DNA from 2 places in the Alteromonas sp. ABH4_454 genome. Region 1 is predicted to be linked to the other one. Evidence: predicted binding sites of a transcription regulator. Region 1 holds the regulator's gene; the other holds the start of a gene.
The links. The regulator LexA, encoded in region 1, represses DNA repair genes until DNA is damaged. The targets are predictions, from matches to a motif close to TACTGTATNNNNATACAGTA.
Positions count from the first base shown of each region.

Region 2: a site for LexA is predicted at 5,411-5,430, ahead of recN (DNA repair protein RecN). Genes of this name have one in related genera too.

Region 1 covers NZ_CM149972.1:684,827-700,124, reverse strand. The annotation lists partial or broken gene plsB (glycerol-3-phosphate 1-O-acyltransferase PlsB) at 1-739, opposite strand, end outside; gene ACYX4W_RS03085 (sensor domain-containing diguanylate cyclase) at 1,019-3,301, shown strand; gene lexA (transcriptional repressor LexA) at 3,475-4,101, shown strand; gene coxB (cytochrome c oxidase subunit II) at 4,684-5,847, shown strand; partial or broken gene ctaD (cytochrome c oxidase subunit I) at 5,858-7,502, shown strand; gene ACYX4W_RS03065 (cytochrome c oxidase assembly protein) at 7,654-8,241, shown strand; gene ACYX4W_RS03060 (cytochrome c oxidase subunit 3) at 8,265-9,158, shown strand; gene ACYX4W_RS03055 (DUF2909 domain-containing protein) at 9,175-9,384, opposite strand; gene ACYX4W_RS03050 (SURF1 family protein) at 9,430-10,134, shown strand; gene ACYX4W_RS03045 (hypothetical protein) at 10,127-10,666, shown strand; gene ACYX4W_RS03040 (COX15/CtaA family protein) at 10,672-11,889, shown strand; gene cyoE (heme o synthase) at 11,882-12,799, shown strand; gene ACYX4W_RS03030 (SCO family protein) at 12,796-13,440, shown strand; gene ACYX4W_RS03025 (GNAT family N-acetyltransferase) at 13,442-14,029, shown strand; gene ACYX4W_RS03020 (polysaccharide deacetylase family protein) at 14,126-15,226, opposite strand.
Region 2 covers NZ_CM149972.1:2,344,069-2,359,366, forward strand. The annotation lists gene ACYX4W_RS10265 (arsenate reductase family protein) at 517-1,011, shown strand; gene ACYX4W_RS10270 (DUF445 domain-containing protein) at 1,024-2,310, shown strand; gene tmpT (thiopurine S-methyltransferase) at 2,445-3,098, opposite strand; gene ACYX4W_RS10280 (outer membrane protein assembly factor BamE) at 3,204-3,560, opposite strand; gene recN (DNA repair protein RecN) at 3,685-5,370, opposite strand; gene dps (DNA starvation/stationary phase protection protein Dps) at 5,786-6,295, opposite strand; gene nadK (NAD(+) kinase) at 6,555-7,430, opposite strand; partial or broken gene ACYX4W_RS10300 (fatty acid cis/trans isomerase) at 7,521-7,655, opposite strand; gene ACYX4W_RS10305 (iron-containing alcohol dehydrogenase) at 7,754-8,914, shown strand; gene ACYX4W_RS10310 (3-hydroxybutyrate dehydrogenase) at 9,022-9,789, opposite strand; gene ACYX4W_RS10315 (extracellular catalytic domain type 2 short-chain-length polyhydroxyalkanoate depolymerase) at 9,782-10,858, opposite strand; gene ACYX4W_RS10320 (E22 family MetX-like putative esterase) at 10,858-12,273, opposite strand; gene ACYX4W_RS10325 (GntP family permease) at 12,378-13,673, opposite strand; gene ACYX4W_RS10330 (TonB-dependent receptor) at 13,995-15,298, shown strand, end outside.

The sequences.
Region 1 (15,298 bases):
CTTTTCGTGTGTGACCTTTTTGCTTTTTGACTCTTCGGCGATCGCACGACGTACGGCATCTGAACCCAATACACTGTTATTGAGTTCTTGTCGCTCTAGCAGCGTAGGGCCAGTCATACTTTGACGTTTACGTTGAAAGTGAGTACTTGCTACTCGTACAAGTTTGTGTGCGATGCTTTGGTCACTACCATGCTGATTTGACATGGCGCGCGCCGAGACAGCTTTAGAATAATTAATAAAGTTATCACGGCCTAAAAACAGCACGATGAAAAGTTTACGTAGCCAGTCTCGGTGCAGCGTTATCAGCAATTAGGTCGCTCAACCCTGGGTTACCGCGCCCTGGTGCACGACCCCAGGTTACATAAACAGGAACTACCTGTAGATCAAGGTTTTCGTGGTCTCGGTGCAAATGGAAAAGGTCAGTGAAAACGTCTTCAATGCCCGTATCTTTGGCTGATGAGCGAAAAAGAGGCTGAGTTTTACGTAAAAATAGAGTCGATGAGTACTCTCGACCTGCCAGTGTAAGCGTGTCAGTTGGGCTAGGGAGGCCCAGGTATTTAGTCGACATTCTCAGCGCAAGCTGGTCGGTCACTGAGTTAGTGGGAAGTAGATAAACAATAGGCTTGCTCTTGTCTATTCCTAATTCGGTTTCAACGTTAACTGGAATACTGTGAGCTTTAACCAGTAACTTAACAGGATAATGAAATACCGACAGAAGGGCTTTTCGCATCCACGACATGAATTATGTAATCCTATGAAATAAAAACGGGTGAAGTGTAACACAATCGCGTCACAATCTCGCGACGAGCCATTGTTATTGATTTGCTTGTTTTACAGACTCCCTACCTAGCGGTAAGTTCATGAAGTTCATAAGCGCCTGTATTTTTATATCTTCGTAACTTTGTTTAGGGTAAGGCTCACTGACCCTTTTAGCAATGCAACATTAGAAGTATTTAAATTGCTATAAGCTTTGATAATTACTACTTTTATAAGGGTTAATGAATGTGAGCATGTAGTAGTGGATGAACAAAACCGGTTAAAGACGATTGATGACTTTTTGCTCAGTGATGAGGTGCCGTTAGATCTTGACGACCTTATGGTTGTGTTAGCAGGGGCATATAAGGTGCCTATCGCGCTAATAGGAATTGTTGGTGAATTTGAAGAAACATTCAAAGCGCGATATGGAACTACACTTTCTAAAGTGAGCCGTGAGCATGCCTTTTGCAGTTGTGTTGTAGAAGAGCGCAAACAAGTTGTTGTTAACAATGCCCACGAGGACCCCAAGTTTAAAGATAATCCATTAGTTACGGGTGAGCCGCACATCTGCTTTTATGCAGGAACTCCCATTGAAATTAATGATGAGATTATTGGTGCTGTCTGTCTTATCGATACTGTTCCTCGAGAAATTGATGCCAAATATCTTGAAGTGCTGAATAGAATTGGAGCGCTTGTTAGCCAGCATATTTCTCTTTCTAAAGAGCATGAAGCACTCAAGCGTGAGCATGGGCTAATAGAAAAGTCCCCTATTGTTCTGGCTACGTGGCGAAATACTACGTCGCTCAAACTGGTTCATATCTCAAATAATAGTGAGCGCGTTTTGGGCATATCGTCCCAAGATTTACTGAGCGGTGCAGTTGAGCTTGGCGATGTTTTAACACAAGACGCTGAGGGCGACTTTACGTTTGCCATGCAGGCGCATATGGAGGGCGTGGAAACGCATACCTGTCGTCTTCAAATAGCCACGCCCACACGTACCATTTGGGTAAGTATGATCTCTACGGCGAGTTTCCGTGAAGACGGTATGTTGTCTTCAGTTCAGGCGTTCTTATTTGACACCAGCGACCAAAAATATGTGGAAGACAAGCTCAACAAAACAAACCAGCGCATGCGGCTGTTATTGGAAGCCTCTGAATTGGGCACATGGGATTGGAATTTGGCCGCTGACGTAAACCAAGTAAACAAGCGTTGGTGTGATATCGTCGGTCTGGAATATGAGTACTATGACACCAGCTCTCGCTTTTTCAGGCAGTTAATTCACCCCGCGGACTATGTAAAAGTAGAAAAGCAATTAAACGAGCACATCATTGGTAAAAGCAAGGTTTTCAATACCACGTTTCGCATGAAACATACTAACGGCGCGTGGGTTTGGGTTGAAACCTACGGAAAAACCGTAGAATTTAACAATGCGGGTAAGGCTATTCGCGTTGCTGGTATTCATCGCGACATCACGCAGAGAATGGAAAGTGAGCTTCATGAGAAAAAGAAAACCCAGCTACTTCAATTTATAAATAAAACCCGTGCCTCTTACCTCCAGAACAACGATTTAACCATGGCCTGCCAAACGGTATTACCCGAGCTTATTGATATCTCGGATAGTCAGTTCGCTTTCATTGGGCAAATGAAAGGTGAAGGCGATGCATCGAAGCTGTTTATTCATGCTATTTCTGAAATAGTCTGGGACAGCAGCAGCTTTACGCAATACAACGAGTACAAAAAGCGAAACTTGTATTTCAGCAGTTTCGATAACCTTTTCGGTACCACAATTTTAACCGGTGAGGTAACGATTAGTAATGCCTCAGGAAGTCATCCAAACTCAAAAGGGGTGCCCCAAGGGCACCCCCGCATTAGTCGATTTTTAGGGCTACCGATTAAGATCAAAGATAGAGTGGTGGGCATGATTGGTTTAGCCAATAAATTCGAGCCCTACACCTTCGATGATGCTGAGTTTTTGCAACCTCTATTAGATGCATTAGCCGGTCTTTTCTATGCGGTTGAACTGGAAGAATCACGCGCGATAGCTGAAGAGAAGTTGCGTAAGCTGGCCATGACTGACTCGCTAACTGGGCTGTACAATCGACGAGCTTTTGTTGATAAATGCCATCAGCTCTCTGCACAAAGCAATAGAGTGAGCGTAGCGGTAATCGATATAGACCACTTTAAAAAGGTTAACGATACTTATGGACATGATGCAGGAGACCAAGCTCTAATTTCAGTAGCCCACCTCATCGAAGAATATTATGTGGAGCCCGATATTGTTTCACGTCTTGGTGGAGAAGAGTTTGCGATAGTAGCAATTTCAGACAACAAAAGAGACGAAGAAAGGCGATTTAACAAACTTCGAGAGGCTGTTGAAAAAACAGAAGTTAAATACAAGAAAGACACGATATTCGTGACAATAAGTATTGGTGCTGTTTTTGCTGAGGATAGCTTAAATCTTGACTTTAGTGTGTTACTTTCCAAAGCGGATAAACTGCTATATACGGCGAAAAAGAATGGCCGAAATCGAGTTGTTCTAGAGTAATGAAAACTTAAGGCCGCGCTAGGTTTCACGTATTTGACAGCCTTAAGCCCCCTAGTTTTTATATACTAGGTGCTAGCCCCATCCAGCTTGCTCCATAGTTTCAAGACTTTGCGCTTGTTATTTGCTTTTAGGTGTATATACTTACAGGAACTGTATGAACAGACAGGTCTTTTATGCGCCCACTCACAGCTCGACAAACTGAAGTTTTAGAACTTATTAAAACAACCATGCAAGAAACGGGAATGCCGCCTACGCGTGCAGAAATTGCTCGTCAACTTGGTTTTCGTTCTGCCAACGCAGCAGAAGAACATTTGAAAGCATTGGCGCGTAAGGGCGTAATTGAAATTTTGCCTGGTACCTCGCGTGGTATTAAGTTAAATATTCCCCTCGAGGATACTGCACCAGAAGAAGAAGGCTTGCCTCTAATAGGGCGCGTGGCGGCTGGTGAGCCAATTTTGGCGCAAGAGCATGTAGAATCCCACTACAAGGTCGACCCTGCTTTGTTTCAGCCTCAGGCAGACTTTTTACTTCGTGTAAACGGCATGAGCATGAAGGACATCGGTATCTTGGATGGCGATCTTCTTGCTGTGCATCGCACGACTGATGTCCACAACGGTCAGGTAGTTGTCGCGCGGGTGGATGAAGACGTTACGGTGAAGCGTTTAGAGAAACGCGGTCGTGAAGTTTTACTTCATGCTGAAAACGAAGAGTTTTCGCCAATTAAGGTAGACCTTGCCAGCGAGCCTTTTGCTATTGAAGGTATTGCCGTAGGTGTTATTAGAAACGCCGACTGGATGTAAGGTTTTAGCATCTTCAATCAAAAGCGGCGTATTAGCCGCTTTTTTTATGCCTTTTAGTACCATATTTTAGTTAATTTTCTTAGGTTAGCGTTTGTTAGTATGTCTCAAAACTACGAAATCTGGCATCACCATTGTGCGAAAGATATGCGCTATTTGGCCCGAGAATGAATTGGCTAATACACATTTATTATTTGAAAGTTTGTTTGAAAAATAGGACGAGCGATGTGTTAATTGTTGATTTTATGACCAAATGAAGCTTCGTCCTCATCAACACCCCGTTCAAAATGCGCGTTTGATTTTTTAACCGCCGCGAGCACGCCCAATACCCTCTCCAACAAAATTGTAACGTAAGCCTGCCACAAGAAATGGTTAAAAATTAGCCTCTTCATTAAATTTTTAATAGAAAAGACTAGACGACACGGCATTATTGCGCAATTCTTATACAGAGATTAACAAAATAATAACAATGGCTCTAAATTTGTTTTACAAGTTGTGGTGATGGGTCAATCGTTCGCAAACCATTTGGTAGGGCAGCGCGCAAAATAATCAGCGTTTTTGGTCTTGCTATTACGGAGGTGCTGAGTGAAACAACTAACGACCGTTTTTGCAAAGTGGTGTTCAATAATACCATTTTTGCTTTTCTCCCCTTTGCTTCTTGCACAAGAAGTTAGTGAAGAAGCCTCTTCGCTTAATTTGAGACGCGGTGCTACCGACATCAGTGGGCAGGTCTATGATCTGCATATGTTGATGTTCTTCATTTGTGTAGGTATTGCGGTTGTCGTGTTTGGGGTTATGTTCGCCTCAATGTATCTGCATCGGAAATCTCGTGGCGCCAAGCCCGCTAACTTTCATGAGAACGTGAAGGTTGAAATTGCTTGGACCGTTATTCCTTTCCTTATTCTTATCTTTATGGCTGTGCCTGCCGCAAACACGCTTATTGCGATGGAAGACACATCTGAGCCTGACATGACAGTATTAGTTACAGGCTCTCAGTGGAAGTGGCACTACAAGTATATGGACAGTGACGTAGAATTTTACTCACTGCTTGCTACTCAGCGTGAGCAGATAGAGAACAAATTTCAAAAAACCGACAATTATCTGCTTGAAGTTGACCGTCCGTTAGTTATTCCAACTGGGAAAAAAGTGCGTTTTCTTATTACCTCTGACGACGTTATTCATTCGTGGTGGGTCCCCGATTTTGCTGTGAAAAAAGATGCCAACCCCGGCTTTATTAACGAGTCTTGGGCCAAAGTGAATGAGCCTGGTATTTATCGCGGACAGTGCGCAGAGCTTTGTGGAAAAGACCACGGCTATATGCCGGTTGTGGTGATTGCTAAAGAGCCAGCTGAATTTGATAAATGGATGGGTGAACAAGAAGAAATTGTTCGCAAAGCAAAAGAAGAAGAGCAGCGTCTACTTTCTATGAATATGTCTATGGATGAATTGATGAAAGAAGGCGAGCGCGTTTACAACACAACTTGTGCAGCGTGCCATATGCCAAATGGTGAGGGTTTACCCGGTGTATTCCCTGCACTTAAAGGCAGCAAAATGGCGTTAGAAGATCAGCAAGGCCACATCGACATTGTATTACATGGTAAGGCGGGTACAGCTATGCAGGCGTTTAGCAAAATGCTGAGCCTTAAAGAAATTGCTGCGGTAGTCACTTACGAGCGCAATGCGTGGGGTAATAACACGGGCGATATGGTTCAAGCCAAAGACGTCAATGCAGTGGCAAACGGAAACTAGGAGCAGACAAATGAGCAAAGCAACTGAAGTTATTTCGCCAGATACCTCTGCGCCTCACAGTGGTCAAGTAAATGGCGATCATCTACATGATGACCATGAACATCACGACCATATTCCTAAAGGAATAACGCGCTGGCTGTTTACCACTAACCACAAAGACATAGGCACACTGTATCTGTGGTTTGCCTTCATCATGTTTTTGGTTGGCGGCGCAATGGCCATGGTTATTCGCGCTGAATTGTTCCAACCTGGCCTGCAAATTGTTGAGCCAAACTTCTTTAACCAAATGACCACGGTGCATGGGCTTATCATGGTGTTTGGTGCTGTAATGCCTGCCTTTACAGGGCTCGCAAACTGGCTGATTCCTATGATGATCGGCGCCCCAGATATGGCATTGCCGCGCATGAATAACTGGAGCTTTTGGATTTTACCTGGCGCTTTTTTAATTCTGCTTAGCTCGCTATTTATGGAAGGTGGTGGCCCTGCTTTCGGTTGGACTTTTTATGCGCCGCTCTCAACAACCTACAGTGGCGATTCGACAGCATTGTTTGTGTTTTCTGTTCACATTATGGGTATCTCATCCATTATGGGTGCGATTAACGTGATTGTGACCATATTTAATATGCGTGCGCCAGGCATGACCTGGATGAAAATGCCGCTATTTGTATGGACGTGGCTTATTACAGCGTTCTTGCTGATTGCGGTAATGCCAGTGCTTGCTGGCGCGGTAACCATGGTATTGACAGACAAGTTTTTCGGAACCAGCTTCTTTGATGCTGCAGGTGGTGGCGACCCAGTTATGTTCCAGCATATTTTCTGGTTCTTCGGGCATCCTGAAGTCTACATTATGATCTTGCCCGCTTTCGGCATTATTTCTCAAATTGTCCCTACCTTTTCTAGAAAACAATTGTTTGGCTATGCCTCTATGGTGTACGCCACGGCGTCTATCGCGCTGCTTTCTTTTGTAGTTTGGGCTCACCATATGTTTACCACGGGCATGCCGGTTTACATGGAAATGTTTTTCATGTTTGCCACCATGCTTATCTCAGTGCCTACTGGAGTAAAAGTGTTTAACTGGGTAGCTACCATGTGGCGCGGCTCACTAAGTTTCGAAATGCCAATGATGTTCGCTATTGCTTTTATCGTGCTGTTTACCATTGGTGGACTATCAGGACTAATGCTGGCGATAACACCTGTGGACTTCCAGTACCACGATACCTACTTTGTAGTGGCTCACTTTCACTATGTTCTGGTAACAGGGGCGGTCTTTTCAATTATGGCGGCCGTATATTACTGGCTGCCTAAATGGACAGGCAAAATGTACGACACTACTTTGGCTAAATGGCATTTCTGGTGCTCTTTAGTATCGGTAAATGTCTTGTTCTTCCCTATGCACTTTGTGGGTTTGGCAGGTATGCCACGCCGTATTCCTGACTATGCATTACAGTTCGCTGATTTCAATAAATGGATAAGTTTGGGTGGTTTTGCATTCGGTTTATCTCAGACTCATCTTTCTTGCCCTGCTTATTAAGGCGTGCAAAAAGCAAGGTGAGCCGGTATCAGCGCAAGTTTGGGACGGCGCAGAAGGATTGGAATGGGAAATTCCATCCCCCGCTCCTTATCACACGTTTGAAACTCCGCCTGTCGTCAAGTAACGATAGGTGGGATTTGTGAACTGACCATTCTTGTAAAGCGCTAAACTGCAGCGGTTAGGATGGTACTCACATATTGCTGACGGTGGAGTAGATAAGCGGCTATACAAGCGTTTACCAAGCTTCACTCTTGAAGTTACCCGGAGGTTGCGTGATGTCACAGCAAAGTGCAAATAACAAGATGGTTATCAAGCTTGTTGCTATTGTCATTGGCATGTTTGGCTTTGGCTTCGCCTTGGTACCCTTGTATGACGTATTTTGTGACGTAGCAGGAATTAATGGCAAAACCGAGAACACGGCAGCCGTTTATCAATCAGTTGAGATTGATGAATCGCGAGAAGTGACCGTAGAGTTTATCACTCGCACAAATACCGGTATGCCGTGGGAGTTTCGTGCTGAAACCAAGCGTGTGAAAGTGCACCCTGGCGAGCTAAACACGGTATCGTTTTATGTGAGAAATCCTGCATCAAGTAATATCGTAGCTCAAGCCATTCCCTCTGTATCCCCCGGCACAGCAGCGCTCTACCTAAACAAGACGGAATGCTTCTGCTTCAATCAACAGCCGTTAGAGGCGGGGAGTGAAGCCTACATGCCTATGCAGTTCTATGTCGACCCGCAGCTTCCTGAAGATATAACCTTTTTTACCTTGCAGTACACACTCTATGACGTCACAGCGCGAGCCAGTGACCTAACGACAACACCGAATCCCTTTATGGCTTCGACACCATCAACTGGCGAATAAGCAGAAGGGATAAGGAGAAGAAAATGCAAACCGAAGTACAGAATCACGAATACCAAAAATACTATGTACCAGCGCAAAGCCCATGGCCCATTGTAGGGGCCGTCGCTCTATTTCTTATCGCCGTAGGGGCAGGAAACTATGTGGTGCAGGCAACCAAAGGCGAAACCGGCTATGGCGGTCATATCCTTTTAGCGGGAATAGCCGTATTGCTGATTATGCTAGTGGGCTGGTTTAAAAACCAAATTGATGAGTCTATGGCTGGGCTTTACAGCGACCAGCTAGGCCGCTCGTACCGTCAAGGCATGAGCTGGTTTATCTTTTCAGAGGTGATGTTTTTCGCTGCGTTTTTCGGTGCGCTTTACTACGCACGGTTTATCTCGGTTCCATGGCTTGGTGGTGCATCGAATAACGCTATGACCAATGAAGTCTTGTGGCCGTCTTTTGAGGCTATGTGGCCGCTGGTATCAACGCCAGGCGGCACTACCACACAAGAAATGAGTGCTGCGGGTTTACCCACAATCAACACAATTATCTTGCTTATCTCATCTATTACTTTGCACTTCGCTCATGTGGGTTTAGAGCAAAACAAACGCAAGCAGTTGACCCTAATGCTAGGCATTACCATTTTACTCGGGTGTGGGTTCCTGTTTTTACAGGTGGAAGAGTACATTCATGCTTATCGCGACTTAGGGCTTACGCTTCAGTCGGGCATTTATGGCAACACCTTCTTTATGCTTACAGGGTTTCACGGCATGCATGTGACCCTTGGCACCATCATTCTGATTGTATTGTTTTTTAGGGTATTGAAAGGCCATTTCACGCCTGAAAACCACTTCGCCTTTCAGGCGGGTAGCTGGTACTGGCACTTTGTAGATGTGGTGTGGGTTATGCTCTATATCTTCGTTTACGTGCTTTAGAAATAATACCCCAAACTCAATAAGGTCTTGGGTTTGGGGTAATTAAACCAGTACCAATAGCGATAAGAATAATAATAACAATGATGGCTGAAGTGAGCACACGTCGACCAATATACTTACTCATTGGCCCCTTGGACGTGTCGTTTTTTATCATGATACGCATCGCCATGAATAAATTCACAATCATGTACAGCACCAAAACAACAAGGACTATTTTTATCAACATATTCACCTCTGTTTTTATTCTCATTTTGCAGGGTGCGAGATAATCATGCTTTTTCGCACTCGCCACGTTATTCCTTGGTTACTCACTGGCTTTAGTGTGGCGATTATGTGCGGGTTAGGTTACTGGCAACTAGATCGCATGGTCCAAAAGCAACAACGTTTAGCTAGCATAGCGCAAAAGCAAAGTAATGGAACCTTGAGTTTAGAAGAAGCGCTGAACCACAAAGATCCGAGAGATATCACCGTTTCTTTCAGTGGTTCCTTAGATGCAAATCACGTATTGCTTTTAGATAACCAGATTTACAATCAACGGGTAGGGTTTGACGTGATAGCGCCGGTATATACCAATGCCGGTTGGCTTTTAGTGAACTTTGGCTGGGTGCCCGCACCAGATTTAACTCGCACCTTGCCAGATATAAGTTTTACGAGCGAAATTCGCGATTTTACCGGTGTCATCAGTGCTCCGGGTAATAACCCTTTAGTTAAAGAAACCAACATGGCCTTGGCGCAAAGCCCTGCGCTTGTTCAGCACATCGAATTTCCCGAATTAAACGACGCCTTAGAGCGAAATTTCTTACCTTTTATTCTCCAGCTTACTACGCCTGATCCAGCGTTTATTCGCGAACATCAGGCCGTTGTAATGTCTCCCGAAAAGCACCTAGGTTATGCCGTTCAGTGGTTTGGTTTAGCCATTGCCGCTGCGGCTATAGGTGGTTTTGCAATTAATAAGAAAGGACGTAGTTATGAGTAATGCTGCTTCGAAAAAAACGTTAATTATCATGGTAGCTGTGTTTGTTTTGCCTGTCGTCATGGCGAAGCTTGCACTTGACAACGATTGGTTTACCAAAGGCGCTACTAATAAAGGTCAGCTGCTTGCGCCAACAATCGACATGAGTGCACTTTTGAAAGATGCAGAGCCCAAGTGGCGTTTACTTTATGTCATGCCGAACGAGTGCGATGCAGTGTGTGAAAATGCACTATTTAGCATTAACCAAGTATGGCTTGCTTTGGGTAAAGAGTCTGATCGCGCCCAAGCAGTGGTCGTTACGAGCGATTCAAGTGATCAAGTAGCGATAGCAGCCTTAGCGGACTACCCCTTTGTAGAAACCTTGCCGGTTACCATGCCAACCGCCCTCGCCTCTAGCAGTGTTTATATCGTCGATACTCAAAATAACGCCATGCTCTTTTACGAAATTAAAGACGATAGAAAAGACGCGGTGATGGAAAGCCGTAACATGCTGGCGGACATGAGAAAGCTATTAAAGCTATCACGCATAGGATAAACGCTATGAAAAAGTTAACCCTATTCAGTATATTTTTAGCTGCTGTTGTTATCATTTTAGGTGCCTATACCCGTTTGACCGATGCCGGATTAGGTTGCCCGGATTGGCCTGGGTGTTACGGAAACTTAACCGTCCCCTTAAGTGAAGAAAAGGTAGCACAAGCAAACGCCGCCTACCCTGAGCGTCCGGTAGAAGCATTTAAGGCGTGGAATGAGATGATTCACCGCTACTTTGCAGGAACCTTAGGGCTATGTGTACTGGCTATTGCCATTATTGCTGTTCGGCAGCGCGACAAAGGCACGCCCGTTAAATTACCTCTGTTACTGCTGGGACTCATTATATTTCAAGCAGCCCTTGGTATGTGGACAGTGACGCTCAACCTACTTCCCGTTGTCGTGATGGGGCATTTATTGGGTGGCTTTTCTGTGCTTTCTTGCTTGTTTATTCTCTACCTTCGTTTGCGCAATACTGAAGCTAAAGCAGAGGAAGCTAGACACGCGAACTTAGCGTCAGCTATGCATGATCGTGACATGACCGACTTACCTCAGGCCAAAGCCTTTCAGCGAAACCTTAAACTTTTCGCTTTCATTGGACTCGGCGTACTTGTTACGCAGATTGCTCTGGGAGGGTGGACTTCGGCAAATTATGCGGCCTTAGCTTGTACGGAAATGCCGGTTTGTGAAAGCGGTTGGCAGGAACGAATTGATTTGGCAGGCGCATTCAGTGTGCCTGATGCAGACAACTATGAATTCGGTGCTCACGATTACGGCGAGCGAGTCACTATGCACATAGTGCATAGGTTCGGTGCGGTCATTACGTTTTTATACTTGCTAGCACTGGCTATCAGTGTGTTGGTAAGCCGCCATACCTCAAGTAAACAAAAATATGTGAGCGCGTTTATGTTGGTAGCCTTGTGTACGCAGGTGGCATTAGGGCTTAGCAACATTATCTTTATGCTGCCACTGGCTGTCGCTGTAATGCATAACGCAGTAGCAGCCGTGTTACTTCTTTCCCTACTCAACCTCATTTTTACCGTATTTCTGGCACTAGAAAACGATAACGTCTTTGGTACAGAAAAACGAAGAACAGACTCATTCTCAGGCTCGAAACCACTGCAGGGGGCAGGTGCATTTAGCATACATGAAGTGCCTTTGCAGGGCCCATTTGACGCGTCAACGTCTTCTCATATTCTCCCTAAAGCTCCAGGAGGTTTCCATGGCTAAATCGGTCTCTTTACATGCGCGTACTTCACGCAAGCACAATGTAGTCACGTGGCGAGATTACTATGAAATGACTAAGCCTAATGTCGTCATGTTGTTGCTGTTAACCGCGTTAGTGGGAATGTGCTTAGCTACGCCTACTTGGGTAAACGCAACTGTGCTCATCTGCGGCTTATTAGGTATTGGTATGTTGTCTGCGTCTGCTGCCGTTATTAATCACGTTGTCGACCATAAAATAGATAGCGTCATGGCACGTACGTTTAATCGGCCTGTCGCGAAAGGCAAAGTCAGTATAAACAACGCTCTGTGGTTTGCCGGTATCTTAGGTGTGGTAGGGTTCGTGGTGTTGGCCTTATTTGTAAATATGTTAACCGCGTGGTTAACCCTAGCAAGTTTAGTGGGCTACGCGTTTATCTACACTATGTACTTAAAGCGAGCGACACCGCAAAATATCGTGATTGGTGGTTTGGCGGGTGCCGCGCCACCCCTTTTAGGTTGGACTGCGGTTACCGGGGAAATACATGCCCATGCATTACTTTTGGTACTGATTATCTTTACTTGGACCCCTCCCCATTTTTGGGCTCTCGCCATCCATAGAGAAAAAGACTATGCCAAAGCGAAGGTGCCTATGCTGCCAGTAACCCATGGTGTGTCTTTTACGAAAACTTCAGTATTGTTATATACAGTGTTGCTAGGACTTGTGTGCCTGCTTCCCTACCTTACAGGTATGAGTGACCTCATTTATTTAATTGGCTCAAGTATGCTTAACATTGGATTTTTATATTATGCTTTAAAGCTAAAATTTGATGCACAGCCTCAAACAGCAATGAAAACTTTTAGGTTCTCTATTATTCATCTCATGGTATTGTTTGTAGTATTACTCTTAGATCATTACATTCCATTGAGTTTATGAACCAACGAACGATTGTCGGTCTTGTAGCATTTTTAGCGTTGTGTGCGGGTATTGTCGGGGCGCTTTATATCGCGCCTCCAAGTGTTGAAAGTAAGCCTGAATACTTTCAAACCTACCCTGAGCCAAGAGCATTATCACCTTTCACACTAACGTCACATGAAGGTGACGTATTCGATAATTCCTCGCTCAAAGGCCAATGGAGCTTAGTATTTGTGGGCTATACATTTTGCCCAGATATTTGCCCCACGACCATGGCCGAGTTAAACGAAATATACCCTGAACTAAAGGCATTAAATACTGTCGAACCAATTCGAGTTGTATTTGTATCCGTTGATCCGAATCGCGATTCAATAGAAAGACTTTCAGAGTATGTGAGCTATTTTAATGAGGAGTTCATCGCCGTTACCGGAGAGCACAAAGCGCTATTCCCGTTCGTACGTAATTTAGGGATGATGTATGCTATCGCTGAAAGTACCGATAACCCCAACTATTTAGTTGATCACAGTGCATCTGTTGTACTTGTCGACCCTGATGCTAGGGTGATAGGAAGATTCAAACCAAAAAGAGAGCCAGGAAAGCTATCGATAAGTGATTCTCAGCAAATATTGGCAGATATGCCGATAATTACCTCGAAGCAGTAGTATGGAAATAGAAATTAGGCAAGGTGTGGCATCTGATGCCGCGCAAACTACGCCGCTCATATTGAACGCGGCGCAGTCATTATTAACGTCTATTTTTGGACACAATAAGAATAAAACAGCCGATGGCTACCTTGCTCATGCTTGGGAACTAGGCGGCGGTCAGTATGGCTTCAACAATCATTGGGTGGCATGCAGTGGTGACGAAGTGCTAGGTGTGGTAACTGCTTGGCATAGCAAACTAGGTGCCGCATTTGATAGAGCAACTCTAGACAGCATTACGTCATACTTTACGCTTGATGAAGCTATGACAGTACTCATGCGTAACCAAACAGTAGCGGTAAACCTTACGCCCCCCACCAATACTGAACTAATGATTGGACACCTTTCCGTTGAAGAAAGCGCCCGACGAACCGGGGTGGGCTCTATGCTGATGGATGCTATGCAGGTGCGAGCGGAAAAGCTCAAGAAACGTAAGCTTGTGCTCGATGTTGAAGTATCGAACGTGTCGGCTATCCGTTTTTATCAACACCATGACTTTGTGGAAGAGTCCATTAATAAAGGCTTTATCCGCTTTGCTCGTCCAGTTTAGGTAAACGTTTCCTTATGTAAGAGCGACGCCAACCTAAGGGCGGGCCCAATCCTATAATTACTGCCCGTTATTCTCTAGTCAGGATAATTGCCATTTTCATCCGCCACAAAGAAGGGCGTTGAGTACCAATAATAGCGACCAGTCTTGAGTATTGGATGGTGCTGTACAGTTCACCCGTGAGCGGCCTACCGGGAGCGTCTTATCTAAGGTGAACGAAAGCACCTTACCTTCAAGGTCTGTCTCGATGGTATCGCCCCCAAAAAAACAATTAACCTGAGTAAGACGCACATCGTCACTGTCTATAGTCAAGCTTATGGGTGAAGACAAGGTTCGTGTCGTCATGCGAGGGTTTTCATGTGAACTGTGCGTTACTGGCATAGCAAGGCTATTAAGCTTGGTCTTGAGCGTTGCCAAATTTGCGTAAGGACCTGCCGCTGGAAACCGTGGAAGGGCTTGCATGTCGCTAGATGGGCCTACAGCCCCAGAGTGCTGTCCAAATCCAACATAACCTTCAGTTTTGAGCTTATTAGCAAGCGCGGTGTTGTACTCGCCAAACGGGTACGCTAGATATTTAAGGCTTATATTTAGCTTGTCTTCTATCTTCTTTTCAGCACTTTCTACGTTTTCCCACACTTTTTCCAGCCATGCGCGCTCCCCCATCGCTTGCTCACCGTTTAGCATATGAAGATGATCTAGCGTATGGTTGGCAAAAGTAACGCCGTTGTTGTGCATGGCAATTACTTGCTCCCAGGTTAGCTGCTTCGGGCCTACGCCAATTTCATCGGGGTTGATAAACACTGTGTATGGAAAGCCAAGGTCAGCCAGAATAGGATGAGCATTGTGTAAGATATTCGCGTAACCATCGTCAAACGTGATAGCCACTGCTTTTTCGGGCAGTGTTTTATTGTGTTGTATTGCTTCAACAACGTCCTGTAGCGAAACAACTGTGTGGTGTTTGTCCAAGTATTCCATGTGCGATCTAAAGGCTTCAGGCGAAATACTGGTACTAGCCGGTGTTGAAGACGACACATGGTGGTAAAGCAAAATGGCCGCGTTAGGCGTGGCACTCGTACTAGAATCTGAAGCGAAGCTAGGCGAGGCCAGCAACATATTGAAGATCCCCAACAACGTTAAAGAAAAGATCTTCAAACGCGAGCGAATCATCATTCTATTTTGAATTACTTTGTTGGTTTTCATATCATCATCCACTGAGTGCCTGAACAAATTCAATAGCATGGTAAACTTCAAAATTACGCAAATTGGGCCAAT
Region 2 (15,298 bases), 1.7 Mb from region 1:
GTGTTATGTGTTTATCACCTTTATTTTCTAAATCAGCTTTATCACGTATCGTGCCATTCTTTAAAAGTTAATTAAATCATAAGGTTAATGGGTTTTTGTGAAAAGGGAGAGCGAGCGTAGTGGCGTGATGCCAAGTTTTATAACTTTTACCGCCAATAGATAGCGAATTTGACCATCCGAATCTACATGCACTTAAGCATAGAAGTGGACAGACACTTACTTAGCTTTAATAAACGAACTGGACGCTCTAATTTAGTGGTAAAGCTCCGACAAGGCTGTTTATCTAAATATTCTTCAACAAAGTATCGAGTTAAAAACATTGTGAGTGTGTGTCCACGGAGTACAGGCTTGAAGTGATTAGGTTGCAGAAGAGCGAGTGTGTGTCCACCAAGTACGGGGGCGACGTGAATAGTTTGCAGGAAAGCGAGTGTGTGTCCACGAAGTACAGGTGCTGTCTTCGAACTTAAATAGTATGTTGGTATTTATAGTTTTTATTTTTCGTTGAGGTGAGAAACGATGGTGAGGATTTATCATAATCCAGAATGTGGAACGTCTAGAAATGTACTTGCAGTGATTAGAGCGGCGGGATATGACGTGGAGGTTATTGAGTATTTGAGTGTAGGGTGGGAACGCGAGCAGCTAAGTTATTTATTGCACGCAGCAGGCTTGACCCCTCGACAAGCGCTTCGGACAACAAAGTCGCCTGCAGCTGAGTTAGGGCTGCTTGATGAGTCAGTGAGTAACGAGGCTATCTTCGAATTGATGTTGAAGCACCCCATATTAGTGAATAGGCCTATTGTTTGCATTCCTATAGGTGAGTGTAAAAAGTCTGCTTCTTTTTCTAACCAAGTAGACGAGGGAAGGGCTGTTTCTAGTAACCTAAAAGAAACAGTGAAATTATGCCGGCCTAGTGAAGCTGTATTGGATATTTTACCTATATGGCCACAAGGCCCTTTTATTAAAGAAGACGGTACACCACTAATTGACCAAGATGGTAAACAAGTAATTTAAACGGAGTAGTTTATGACGGACAAATATGCACAGCTGAACAAAGCCAAAAGGCTCGCATTGGCCTGTTTGGTTTTTGCCGCAGGCGTATTTGTCTTTACAGTATTACTACCCAAGTTTTACCCAAGTTTACAGGGTGCATGGTGGTTAGGGCTTATAAAAATGGCGAGCGAGGCGGCACTCATCGGTGGTCTTGCTGACTGGTTTGCTGTAACTGCGTTGTTTAAACCAATACCAGCCCAGTACCCAATTCCCCACACCAATATTGTGGCTAGCAACAAGTCCGTAATTGCTAATAACTTGTCATTATTCGTTAAAGAGAAATTCTTTCACCCCGAAGCGATAGAAAAACTGATTCGAGACAGTGACCCTGCGAAGGGCGCTGGAAGATGGTTGTCATACGAGAAAAACGCTACTCGCTTAAGTCGCTTTCTATGTGACGCTTTTGCCGGCGTGTTACGTGTACTTGATGACAACCCCGTAAAAGCGTTTATTGCTAAAACAGCACAGAAGGGTATTAACCAACTTGATCTTAGGCAGCTAATGGCTACTTCGCTAAGCGCGGTGACGAAAGAACGCCAGCACCAAGTCGTGCTCGATAGGGTATTAGGGAAGCTAGCTAAACTGCTCGCAGAGCCCGAAACTCAAATTTATATAGCAGATACATTAGTAGTATGGCTAAAAACCGAATACAGTCGTATTGAAAAGCTATTGCCGTCTAGCTGGCTAAGCGAGCAGGGCGCGCTCATTGCTGTTAAAGCCGTTTCAAGCATTTTAGAAGATATATACGAGAATGAGCACCATCCTATTCGCCATGCTTTCGACGAACAGGTGCATGAGTTTTTATACGAACTACAACACAGCCCGTTAATGGAGAAAAAGGTAAACAGCTATCGCGAAAAAATCATCAATGACCCAGCATTAAATACCTATGTTCAGCAATCATGGCGCAAATTCCATCAATGGCTTTTAACGTCGCTTGAAGAACAAAATGGCAAAGCAGAAACTAAAGTGTCGGGTCTTCTAAAAGATTTGGGCACAACTTTAACGCAAGACAGTGAGTTGTCAAAGGCGTTTAATAAGCATATTGGTGAAGCAGCAAAATATATGGCGCCAGAATTAGCTGAATTTTTAACTCGTCATATTCGCGACACCATCAATAGCTGGGACGAACGCGAGATGGCGGAGCAGGTAGAACTAAATATTGGTCGCGACCTACAAAAAGTGCGCATAAACGGCACAATTGTAGGCGGATTAATAGGCGCGATTTTGTTCGGGGTTGAAGCACTACTAGGCCTTTAGCCATTTATTTAAGCAAGTCGCATTAGCAGGCATGGGTATGCATTACGTAAATATTGCTCTGTTAATCAGCGCTAAACGCAAACTAAAAAGTAACTACTTCAGCGCTTCGTATTGGCAACGGATCTTAAAAATGTCTACTTCGCCGTTAGCGCAAATACCAAATTATCAGCGTCTACTTTGCCTTTCAAACCACCTTCAAGCACAGAGCGCTCTAACCTTTGGATGTTGTATTCCGCTGAATAAAGAGCGTCAACGGTTTTTTCGTTTACGCTAAATGGAGGGCCGGCCATTTCATTCTGGTCATACTCGAATGAAATAATTAGCTGAGGGGCGCTTTGAGTAATAGCAATTAGGTGTGCAGCGTATTGCTCGCGAAGGGGGCTAGGCAGTGCAACCAAGGCTGCTCTATCGTAAACGCCTGTAACATCGCCTATATCGCTTGATGTGAGTTTAAAAATATCGCCCACGTAAATGGTTAAGCCGTCTTTGGTGTAAACCTTGCCCTTCGCAGTGGTAGTAACGTTAGGCTCGGCACCAAGCTCTTCAAATAGCTGTATGATAGCCATTTCGCTCAGCTCAGCACCTACCACCTCACAACCTTGGGAAAGTAGCCAGCCGATGTCACGGGTCTTTCCGCATAGTGGAACAAATATGCGTTTGAAAGTAGTGCTCGAGTTTTCGTCGCCAAGCAGACAAGACGCATACTTAACGAGAAGTGCATTCCCTTCAGGTTCGTGAAATCCGATTTCGTTTTTTTGCCATTTACTGTGCCAAAAACTGTGTTCCATGAAGACCTCAATTAACTAAGTGATGTAACTCGAAAAACAGGCGTTGTTACTTAGGGTACTAGAAACTAAAAAGGTAGCGTGAAAACGCTACCTTTTTAAATATAATTAGTTATCAAGTGGTGTGTTGAAGTCTTCAGATAACTCGAAGTCGCCTTCAACCGTGGTGACTTTGTCATCTACAAAGTTTATTATCATTTGCTTCTGAAAATCTTTTCCGCGCTTTTCCATACCGCGTTTCATATCGTAAACGTAGTACCAAGTGTCATCATCGAACGAGTCTTGAACAACAGGGTTGCCTAATACATAAATAACTTGCTCTTTTGTCATTCCAACGCGCAGCTTTTCAACGTCTCTTTGATCAAGGAAGTTTCCCTGAGGAACGTCGATACGATATATCCAGTTCGAGCAAGCGGTTGATGTAAGTGTGATACCAAGAATTACTAATAGGTGTTGCAACTTCATGCGTTAATTTGTCCAGTATTGCCTTTGTTAGTGCCAGCGAATTTCGCGAAGGCGAATTTCGAGGCTGTTTTATTGCAAGCGCGAAGGCATGCTACATTGACAACTATGACCAATCAACTGCATTTTAGTTCGATGCTGCGCTTTTTAGCAGTTCTTTTGCGTTTGCTAAGGCCGATTTGGTTACTTTGTCACCGGCTAGCAATCTCGCCAACTCATCAATACGGTCTTGCTTGGTAAGCGGTAGCATTTGAGTTTCAGTGCTTTGCCCATCAGTGAGTTTAGTAACGAACAGCTGGTTATGCGCCTGCGCAGCTACTTGTGGTAAATGCGTTACACACATTACTTGAGACTGCTTGCCCAGTTTGCGCAACAGACCGCCAACGATAGATGCAGTTGGCCCGCTAATACCTGTATCGACCTCATCGAAAATCATGGTAGGAGTTGCGTGATTGTCACTTGCAATTACCTGAATAGCCAGCCCTATACGTGATAACTCACCACCTGACACCACTTTTTCTAACTTGTCTGCATCCTGGCCCGGGTTGGTAGACACTTTGAACTCGACAGTATCAAGACCTGTGCTAACAGGCTTCTTAAGCTCATCGTACTGAATTTGAATATCGACTTTTGCATGAGGCATATTCATTTGACGAATCTGGTCCTCAATATCTTTACTTAATTTACCTGCAGCACGTTGTCTGCTTTCAGACAACCCTTTGGTCGCAGTTAGGTATATTGCTCGCGCTTCTTCTACTTCGCCTTCAAGTGTACCCAATAGTGTTTCTTGTTCAGATAGTGAATTGAATTCAGCGGCTAGCTCTTGATGGTGTTGATATAGCCCTTCTGGCATAACGCTATGTTTACGTGCCAGCTCCATTGCCTTAGCATAGCGCGCTTCAACTTGCTGTAGACGAAGCGGGTCAATTTCTAATTGATCGCAGTAGCTACGCAGCTCTCCCGCAGCTTCTTCTACTTGAATTGCCGCGTCGTTTAGTAATGCTATCATAGGCGTTAGACTTGCATCATGGGCTTCTAATTCGCCTAAGCGCTCAATGCTGCTTTGAATTACTGATAAAGCGTTGCCTTCATCATTCTCATATAAGTTGTACACGCTAGTTTGCGCTTGTTCTAAAAGGCTTTGACCATTGCTTAAGCGCTTGTGCTCTACTTCCAACTCTTCGAACTCGCCCTCTTCAATAGCAAATTCATCGAGCTCTTGCACCTGATAGGTTAACAGCTGAATTCTATCTTCTCGCTGCTGTGCTTGCTCTTGAAGTGTCTTTAGTGTGCGTTGCTTATCACGCCAGATTGAATGAGTTTCTGCAACTTGCGCTAACAATTCATCATGTTTAGCGTAACCGTCAACTAGATCTCTTTGATGATCTTCTTTCAACAGTTGCAGGTGTGTGTTTTGACCGTGAATGGCTAACAAATATTGGCCTAAGCCTTTTAACTGCTGAAGCGAAGCGGGGGTACCATTGATAAACGCTTTTGAACGACCTTCTTTAGATATAACTCTGCGAATAAAGCAGCTGTTTTCATCCTCGTCTGAGGTAAGTTCATGTTCATCGAGAAAAGCTTTAGCTAACGCGTTATTGCTCAAAGAAAAGTGTGCGATGATTTCAGCTTTCGTACTTCCTTTACGCACAGCGTTTGCGTCGGCACGTTCGCCTAAGCACAAGCTTAACGCATCAATAGCAATTGATTTACCTGCGCCGGTTTCACCGGTTATTGCAGTCAACCCGTTTTCCAGTTGAACCGATAATTGTTTTACAACAGCAAAATTAGAAATAGAAAGATGCGCTAACATAACCACACTCGAATAAGTTGAACATGATGATATATACAGTAACTGATAATATATACAGTATTTTGACTGTGTAAAGTTAAGTCGTAAAAAAATTACGCTAAAAATAAGGGGTAAGATAATAAAGGTAGATAAATCAATGGTATATGTCCACAGGGTTATATGGGGTTATGAGTAACCAGCAGAAACGAAATTAATGAGAGTGCGTGTTTTACAGAAATCTATACAGTACTAATCTAAGTGAAATTCGACAGCCTAAAGCCTGTCTGTAAAGAAGGTTTGTAAGCCAATACGTTGACTGATGAAAAGTGCTTTTAAAACCATATAGCAAAAAGGAGAGCCTAAGCTCTCCTTTAGAATTCCAACTTTAATTGAACTATAAATAGCCAGATAACTATATAATATTCAATAAAAAAGCTTACTGCTGCAACTCACCGCTTCCAGATTCAATGTGTGCGCGTACGAACCACTGGAACTGTTCTAGGTCTGCCAGCTGACCAGTGATCATATCTTCTGATACTGGGTCAATTTCACCAAGAAGCTCTAGCGCCTTTCTATGGTCGCCATTTACACCATCATATACAGCATCTAGTGCTTTAAGGTGGTCAAGTACTAGACCTTTTCCTAGTTCGTAATCGTTCCAGCTGCGACCTTCAACAATGGCTTTTGGTGTGCCTTTTGGTACGCCGCCTAACGTTGCAATACGTTCGGCAATGGTGTCTGTCATTTCGCGTACTGCATCTACCTGAGGGTCTAGCATTTCATGTACGCCAATAAAATTTGGTCCTACCACATTCCAGTGAATGTGCTTTAAGGTTAACTGTAGATCTAATAGTGCAACCAATCGCTGATCCAATACCTTAATTGTTTTGGCAGCAGCATCGTTATCCATTCCAGGGGCTGTAAATTTGATATTGGTGTTACTCATGATATCTCCTATTGAATGTAAATAAATCAGCACGATGTAAAGCATCATAAGGGGCAAAATCTCACTTGCCCTGTGCCAACAACTTACCTAGACAGTTGCAACGGGTATGCCGAAATCTGAGAGTTTTATAAGTACACGTTTTTAATAGAGAAATAGGGGAAGATTAAAAAATCTTTATTTTTCAAGCCTGTAGCAATTAAGAAAATGCTACAGGCTAATGTAATAAATGCACATTAGAAAAGATAAATAGGGAATGAGGCTAGTAAAGCTTGCTGCCCCAACCTAACTTCTTGCGAAGTACGTTGAAATAGCTGTAACCCTTGGGGTGAACAAGATGAAGCTTGTCTACGCTCTTGTTAATGCGAATTTCATCGCCGGGCAGTACGGGTAGAACAATGTGGCTATCGCAACTTACTTGCAACGAGTCACTGTTTACCTTTGATACTTTCATTGATACCTGACTGTCTGCATCAACAACAATAGGGCGACTGCTCAGAGTGTGAGGAAACATAGGCACCAGCGTTAGTGCATCAAGCTTTGGCATAATGATAGGACCGCCGGCGGATAGGGAGTATGCAGTCGAGCCTGTAGGTGTGGCGACAATCAAACCGTCGCTACGCTGACTGAATACGAATTGCTCATCGATATAAATTTCAAATTCCATCATATGAGCAACTTTACCGTGATGCAGCACCACTTCGTTTACGGCAGAATTGTTACTTTTAAGCTTTTCGTGCCGATAAACTTCGACTTCAAGTAAGAAACGCTCTTCAACCACGCACTCACCATTAAAGATAAGGTCAAGCTGTTGAACGATATCATCAGGGTGAATATCTGTTAAAAAGCCAAGATTGCCGCGGTTTACTCCTACAACATGGATGTCAAAACGCGCCAGTACACGGGCGGCACCAAGCATGCTGCCGTCACCACCTACTACAACGGCAAAGTCAGCCTCTTTACCAATAGTAACAAGGTTACAGCTTTTAAAGTTTTCAGTTTCAAGCTCTTCAGCAATACTTTCCTCAACTAATAGTTTGCAGCCTTTGGCTAATAAATATTCGGCAAGAATATTTAAGCTGTCATGGGTTGCAGCGTGCTGAGGTTTTCCAATTAAAGCAACGGTTTGATAGGGCATGGAATGCTAATGTCCTTTCATTTCCAATGGTCGGACATTAGCACAGGTATTTTGCAAAAGAAAAGCGTAAAACGTTGCAGAGTGCAAGGTTTAGCGATCTTCTAATCGATTATAGTCGAGCAGGCCGCCTTCAATAGGGTAGTGCTCGCTAGACCACTGAATCAATTTGTCGCTAAAGGCCCAAAAATTAGGGTTTGTTCGGCGCATAGCGACATTGTCGAGCAGGCAGTCGGATTAAAGTGGTGATAACATTATTTTTACATTGTCATTGCTTTAAGCATGTCGGCAGGTATGCTTGAGAAAAGCAACCATAGGAGGGAAGCATGTCTCATCAAATTATTTTGCCAAGAGTGATGCATATAGGGAAGGGCGCGAGTCAGCGGGTGGCTGAAACCCTCAAAGGCCTTAACTGTCGCAAACCATTATTGGTTACCGATAAGGTGATGGTCGAATTGGGATATAGTGCTGCCATCGTGCAAGTGCTAAATGAGGCTGGAATCAGCGCAGATGTGTTTTCAAATACGGTGCCAGAGCCAACGGTAAAATCGATCAACCAGGGTGTGGATGCATTTAAAGGCAACGATTATGACTGCATTATCGCCTTAGGTGGGGGAAGCCCCATCGATAGCGCTAAAGCCATCGCTATTTTGGGCAAATACGGCGGCGAAATGCGAGACTACAAATTTCCAAGGGTTGTCGATGACGCGGGGTTACCGATTATCGCTATTCCCACAACGGCGGGCACAGGCTCTGAAGCAACGCGATTCACTATTATTACTGACGAAAACACAACAGAGAAAATGTTGTGTGTTGGTCTAGGGTTTATGCCAACGGCAGCTCTGGTCGATTATTCGTTAACCCAAAGCTTGCCAGCACGCGTTACCGCCGATACTGGCATTGATGCGTTCACTCACGCTATTGAGGCGTTCGTAAGCCGCAAAGCTAATCTTTATAGCGATGCACAGGCGTTATCAGCCATGGCATTAATTGCGCCTAATTTACGTACTGTATTTGCAGACCCAACAAATGAAACGGCAAGAGAATCAATGATGTTGGGCTCAACGCTCGCGGGTATTGCTTTTTCAAATGCGTCAGTGGCCCTTGTTCACGGAATGAGCCGGCCCATCGGTGCAGCCTTTCATGTGCCTCACGGCTTGTCTAACGCCATGTTGTTGCCCGCGGTTACCGCCTTTTCTATTCCAAGTTCACCAGTGCGCTATGCCCAATGTGCCCGCGCGATGGGTGTCGCTACACAAAGTGACTCAGATGAAATGGCGAACGAAAAGCTTATCAATGAACTCAAAGCACTTAATGCCGATTTACAAGTGCCCACGCCAGCAGAGTTTGGAATTGATAAAGAGACGTTTTTTGCTTCGACCTCAACAATGGCTGAGCAAGCTTTGGCATCGGGGTCACCGGGCAATAACCCCCGCGTACCCACCATTGAAGAGATGGTCGCCATCTATGTTTCGCTATGGGAATAATCTTTTTGCGAGATGCTAAAACGAAAAAAGACTGCGCCTTGCAGTCTTTTCAACAAGGAGGGAAACACCTACAACCACCAATCATAAAGCGTAAAATTCACTAACAGCTATCGCGCCGTCCAACCCCCGTCGAGCACCATGGTTTGTCCGGTAATATTGCGGGCACTAGCCGACATTAAGAAGCTCGCGGTATCTGCAAGTTCTTCAACGCTAACAAATTGCTTTTTAGGCATGGGTTCTAACATGATTTTTGTTATTACCTCTTCCTCGGTAAGGTTATTTTCTTTTGCCTGTGCTGTAATTTGTTGTTCTACCAAGGGGGTTTTAACATACGCAGGGCAGAGAGTGTTAATGGTTACATTACAGTCACCTGTTTCAAGAGCGATGGTTTTTGCAAAACCTAACAGCCCATGCTTCGCCGCTACATAAGCAGACTTATAGGGCGAGGCTACCAACGAGTGAATAGAGCCTACATTAATAATGCGCCCGTAGTTTTGCTGTCGCATTGTGGGCAAAAAAGCTTGGGTTAACAGAGCAGGGCCAACCAGCATTATGTTTATAAGCTGTTGCCACTTATCAGAAGGGAAGTCTTCTATACGAGAAACGTGCTGTATTCCTGCGTTGTTTATAAGCACATCTACGGTATGTTTTCCCAGTACCTCAGGTAGCGCTGCAACTTGCTCTGCATTGCACACGTCTACCGCCACTGCGCTGGCCGAACCGTCCAAGTACGCAAGCTTGGTCACGGCGTCTTTCGCCGCCTGTTCGTTGATGTCGGCGATGATCACATGATGACCTTGTTTCATCATTGACTCAGCGATACCAAAGCCAATGCCGCTTGCGCCGCCTGTAATAAATATTGTGCGCTTAGTCATTGTTACTTCCGTTTGATTTATTTAATGAAGGGGCACTATTTAATGAAAACAGCAGTTGTTTTACTGCCCTTATTTGCGCACCGTCTCTGTTCGCATAATCGCTAGATGCATAGCCCCACCAATCCCAACAGCCTTGTGGATTTAACGGCATAAATAACGACTTCTTAGTTTGCGGATAAAGCACAACAATATTGTTGTCGTCAGCCCATTCATTCAGACCGGTCTGGGTGGTGTAGGCATCGCCAACGGCATCGGCATACTGGTTACAGCCGTGGAAACTAATATGGGCTCTGCAGGGCTCGCCTTGTGCACAGCTTTCAGGTACATACACAAAACCTTCACTTGCTAATGTTTTAGCATCGCTACCGGCTACATTTTGCTGGTCTATCGAATGCACTTTTCCCGACAAATTATCATCAGGAGCTGAAATATCTTCAATAAGATGGGAAAGCAAAGCGCCTGCGGCATCATAGTCGCAGTTCCCAATGAAGGGGCTCTCTGATTTCATGCAGTTGACGCCATTGTTTTTGGTAGGAAACAAATGTGCCATGGGTTTATCGTTGATATAGGCAATATTTTGAGTGTCTGTCCACAATTTGTATTGCTCAAACAATAAGTCGCTGACTTGTGCAATCACTCTGGTGTCTTGCGTGCCGTGAAAAAGCCAGACTTTTGCGTCTTTCATATTTGAAAGCGAGGCGATTTTTCCCTCAGTTTCATACTGTTTGGCTTTTTCGTTTAGCGTATCAAGGTTAATTTCTCCCTCTACCTTGTTCACGCATTGTGCGAGGGCGGTGGTTATATCACCTTTTGCACAAAAGTAGGGGCCGCCAGCAATGACACCAACGCCTTTCACCCAGTCGCTATGTGCTAGTTGAAATTGGGTTGCCATGTAACCGCCTGAGGACAAGCCAGACACGGTGACATTCTTTAAATCGAGGGTAAGCAAAGGAACATCACCTTGTGCTGATGACTCTGCGCTGAAACTTGGCGAACTAAAGCTAAGCGCGCTAACGCTTAATAAAGAAAGCCACATTGCGCGGCGTAAAAAGGGTTTAGGTTTCATCATTACATTGCTGCCTTATCATTTTCCAAAAATTGACGAATAGCCTGGGCTTGAGCGGATACATTGGTCACGCCTTCTAAGTGACCTAATTTGCCATTTAGCGTAACCAATGTGCTGTCGTTATCCATTGAAATTAGACCTTGGTGTGCACTTTGAGATAAGTAGGGCATAAGAAGCAAATCAGTTTGGGCTGGGATAAACAGCGTTTTGGCCTTTATCGACGCCAGCCCTTGCTCAAGATTATCTTGGTGCCCAGCAACGAAGAGCTGGCAAGCTCGAACCAAGTATAAAAGGTGGTTGGCATCCATAGTTTTTGCCCGGGCCTTCGCTCGTTCACGAAGCCAGCTTACAATACTGTGTGACTGACGTATGTCATTAAGCGGCGCCGACTCAACATTTTTAAAATCCAACGTTTTGCCGGTTTGGTTGAAAAACGAAGGGGTAAGAGCATTTTGCGTAATAAGCATAAGCGAGGCCGCTAAGCCATTAAGGGGAGCCTTTTCTTTGTTGTATTCACCATTGTTCCAGTTGTTATCAAGCGTTATTGGCGTTGCCCAGTGTTCCAGTGCTGCGGTGGTCCATGCATCGCTTTGACCTGCGCCGATAACTGAAATCATACGTTCAACCCAGTCTGGGTAAGCGCTCGCCCAATCGATAGCCTGCATAGAGCCCATAGAAGGCCCAACAACCGCGTGCAATTTGCCAATACCTAAGCTTTCAAGAAGTGCTTTTTGAACATTGACAAAGTCACGTATTGTCACGACGGGAAAGTCTAAGCCATAGGGTTTACCTGTATCTGGATTTATTGACGTAGGACCGGTTGTAATAACGTGCGGGTCGTAAGCATTTAGATTGGCCAGCGTATCAACGCTTATTACATAAAAGCGGTCTGTATCAATGGCCTTGCCGGGGCCGATAATACTATCCCAGTAGCCTGGTGCTGAATCGTTTTCGTCATACTTTCCCGCTGCATGAGAAGAGCCTGAAAAATAGTGGGTAATCAGTATAACGTTACTCTTTGCGTCGTTTAGAGTTCCGTATGCCTCCCAACCTACTTTCACATTTTTGATTTCTTTACCGCCAAAGGTTGTAAAGTGAGGCATTTCAAAAACGCGTTTTTTTACCATTAGCGAAGCGCTTGGCAAGGAAGAAACGGGCTCAGAAGTAGGTGCTTTTGAAGAACTGAGCAATGGCGATTTATCTTCGGATTCGCCAGCAATACCCTGACAATGTACCGTCAACATTAGCGTGGCAAATAATCCCACTAATGCGCGTTGCTTTTTAACTAAATACATCTCAACCAAATTTGCTAGTACTAACTGTTTAACTTGTCTTGAGTCGGGCTTTTTCAATAGCGCGTTGATGCCTTTGCTCTTATTCCACACTAACGTGGAAGTAAATGTCTTTTTCCAATTCATACTCTCTTATCCTTTTCTCAGGCCGCATTTTTACATGGCAATGTTTTGTAAGAGTGACCTTTAAATCGTGGGGCCTTCCGCCATATTGTTGGCTTTGACTAATGCTACATAAAGCTAAACAAGCCAATTGCCATCGCCAAACCAATAACAGGCACCACTACAGTGAGCGCACCCACCGCCCAGTAGGCAGCCTGATGGGTTTCGTTACAAATAGCGCGTATGGTAGTGACCACGTAACCATTGTGAGGTAATGAATCTAGTGCGCCTGAAGATATAGATACAATTCTATGCAGCTGCTCTGGTTCTACGCCTTGGTCAAGATAATGCGGAGCTACCAAGGGTAAGGCAATGGCTTGTCCGCCGGATGCGCTGCCGGTTAACCCTGCAATAACGCTTACTGCAATGGCGGCACCAATGAGCTCATTACCAGGAATTTGGGTCATAAGCGCTACCGTTGTTTGAAACGCTTCAGTGTTTTTTGCAATGGACCCAAACCCTACAACAGCGGCGGTGTTACCTATGGCAATCAATGCCCCGGTCGTACCCGCATTTATGGCAACCGGTAAACTGTGAAAATGTTTGTAGTTAATAGCCAGCAAACACAATACGCCGCCGCCTAACGCCAGAATAAGCGCAAGCTGAGCGAGTTCTTCATGGAATAGAAACGAAATGACTAACACCACGACCAAGGGCACAATTCCGGTAAGCGGGTGGGGGAGCGCTCTGTCTCGCACTTCAGGGTCGCTTGCTCTGGCTTCAAACACCTCGCCGTTATTAACGGCTTTTCTGATCATCTTAGCCAGCCACCAGTAACCGAAGCATGCCATGAATATGGCGACGACAAGGCTAACTTCCCACGCGGCAAAAGGGGAGGTGCCCAAATACTTTATTGGGATCCAGTTTTGAATCTCAGGCGAGCCTGCCGAGGTCATGGTAAATGTTACCGACCCGAATGCCATGGCAGCAGGTATGAAGCGACGGGGTAGGTTGGCATCTTTAAACAAACTCACCGCCATAGGGTAAACAGAAAACGCTACCACAAACACGCTTACACCACCGTAGGTCAAAATAGCGCAAGCTAGCACAACCGCTAATACTGCGCGTTTGTAACCAATTTTGGTGATGATCCAGCGAGAAACAGCATCTGCCGCCCCTGTGTCTTCCATGAATTTACCGAATAACGCACCAAGTAAAAACATAAAAAACCAAGAGGCGATAAAGCCAGAGAAACCGCTCATATAGGTTTGAACGAAATTCACGTCGCCAGTGAACACGCCAATATTGTTGGTGATGGCAACCACAAGCGCACACAAAGGTGCAGCAATAAAGAGGTTCATTCCGCGTATTGTCAAAACAATAAGCAACAACAGACCGCCGACTAAGCCAATCATACTTAACATAGTTATCATTCCTTAAAAAATCTGTGACCGCAGATGATCCGAAACAGTTAAGTCGATTAAAGATTTGCCTACACCCAAAACCACAAAGTGTATGCGAATCAAGTAAAAAGCATTCATAACAGACATAAAGTTTGACGTTACTTTAATCAAAATCCCATAGTACGATGGTACTACATACTATTAACATTTAATTAACTAAAGTGGTTTTGACCGTAGGCAGTACATCCGACAGTGACGTGAGCCTGCTGACCTTTGAGGTACAGCATTTGCGATACAGCAAAGATCAATAGGCCCTAGAACTTAGAACAACAAGGACTCACTATGTCTAAATCAACACACACAAATGGCTTGGTTTCACCTTACCAATTATATCCAGCTGCTGTTAGCACAGCAGAACGCAAAAGAACTTCAGTTAAACACCCTATGCGCAGCCTATGTGCCCTAGCGGTGGCTAGCGTTTTAAGTTCAGCGCCCGTATTTGCTCAGGATAGTCAAGCTAATGCCGATGCCGAAGAGCAAAAAGGAAAATTAGAACGCATTGAGGTGACAGCGCGAAAAACCGTAGAATCGCTACAGGAAACGCCGGTTGCAATCACATCTATTGGTGCGGTTGAACTTGGCGAAAAAGGGATTAGCGTGCTGACTGAAGTGCAGCAGTTTTCGCCTAACACTACGCTACAAACCAGTCGTGGTACTAACTCAACCTTAACAGCATTTATTCGCGGATTGGGTCAGCAAGACCCTCTATGGGGCTATGAACCAGGCGTAGGTATTTATGTTGATGATGTTTATATTGCTCGTCCTCAAGGGGCCGTGCTTGATTTACTAGACGTGCAGCGTATTGAGGTGTTACGCGGTCCGCAGGGGACACTTTACGGAAAGAATACCATTGGTGGCGCGGTTAAATACGTTACGAAGGAAATGACCGGCGATACGCAGATGAACGTTGAAGCTACGGTAGGCAGCTACAGCCAGCGAGATATTAAAGTGACCGGTCAAATACCATTAATTGAAGACACAGTGTATCTAGGCGTGGGTTATGCGAACTTAAACCGCGACGGCTTCGGCGAGTATCTGGTAAGCGCGTTGCCCAATCAAGATAAAGAGAACTATAACAAAGATCTCTGGGCAGCCCGTGTAACGTTAGAAGTTCATCCGAGTGAAGATTTGTTTTTCCGTATTGGCTGGGATAAGACCGAAGATACGTCAAATGCGAAAGGTGGCTACCGTCTAATTCCAAGTATTTTAACAGATGCACCCGTGCCTGATTCGGTTTTCGATTCTTATACCAGCTTACCTACATGGAACAAAGTCGAGTTAGAAGGCTATAACTGGCTGGCACGATACAGAGTGAATGATGATTTAGAGCTAAAATATATTGGTTCACACAGAGAAAGTTATTCACCTACCAACATTGATTTCGACAACACGCCTCTGCCTATTTTTGATGTGCCGGCAGAATATGATGACAGTAATGATACTCACGAGATTCAAGCGAACTATACCGGGAACGCGTTCAGCTTAGTGTCAGGGCTTTATTTTTACGATGGTGAGAGCTGCGGTAATTTTGATGCAATTTTAGGTGTGTTAGGGCAGGCGCTCGGTGCACCGGGTTTGACGCGAGA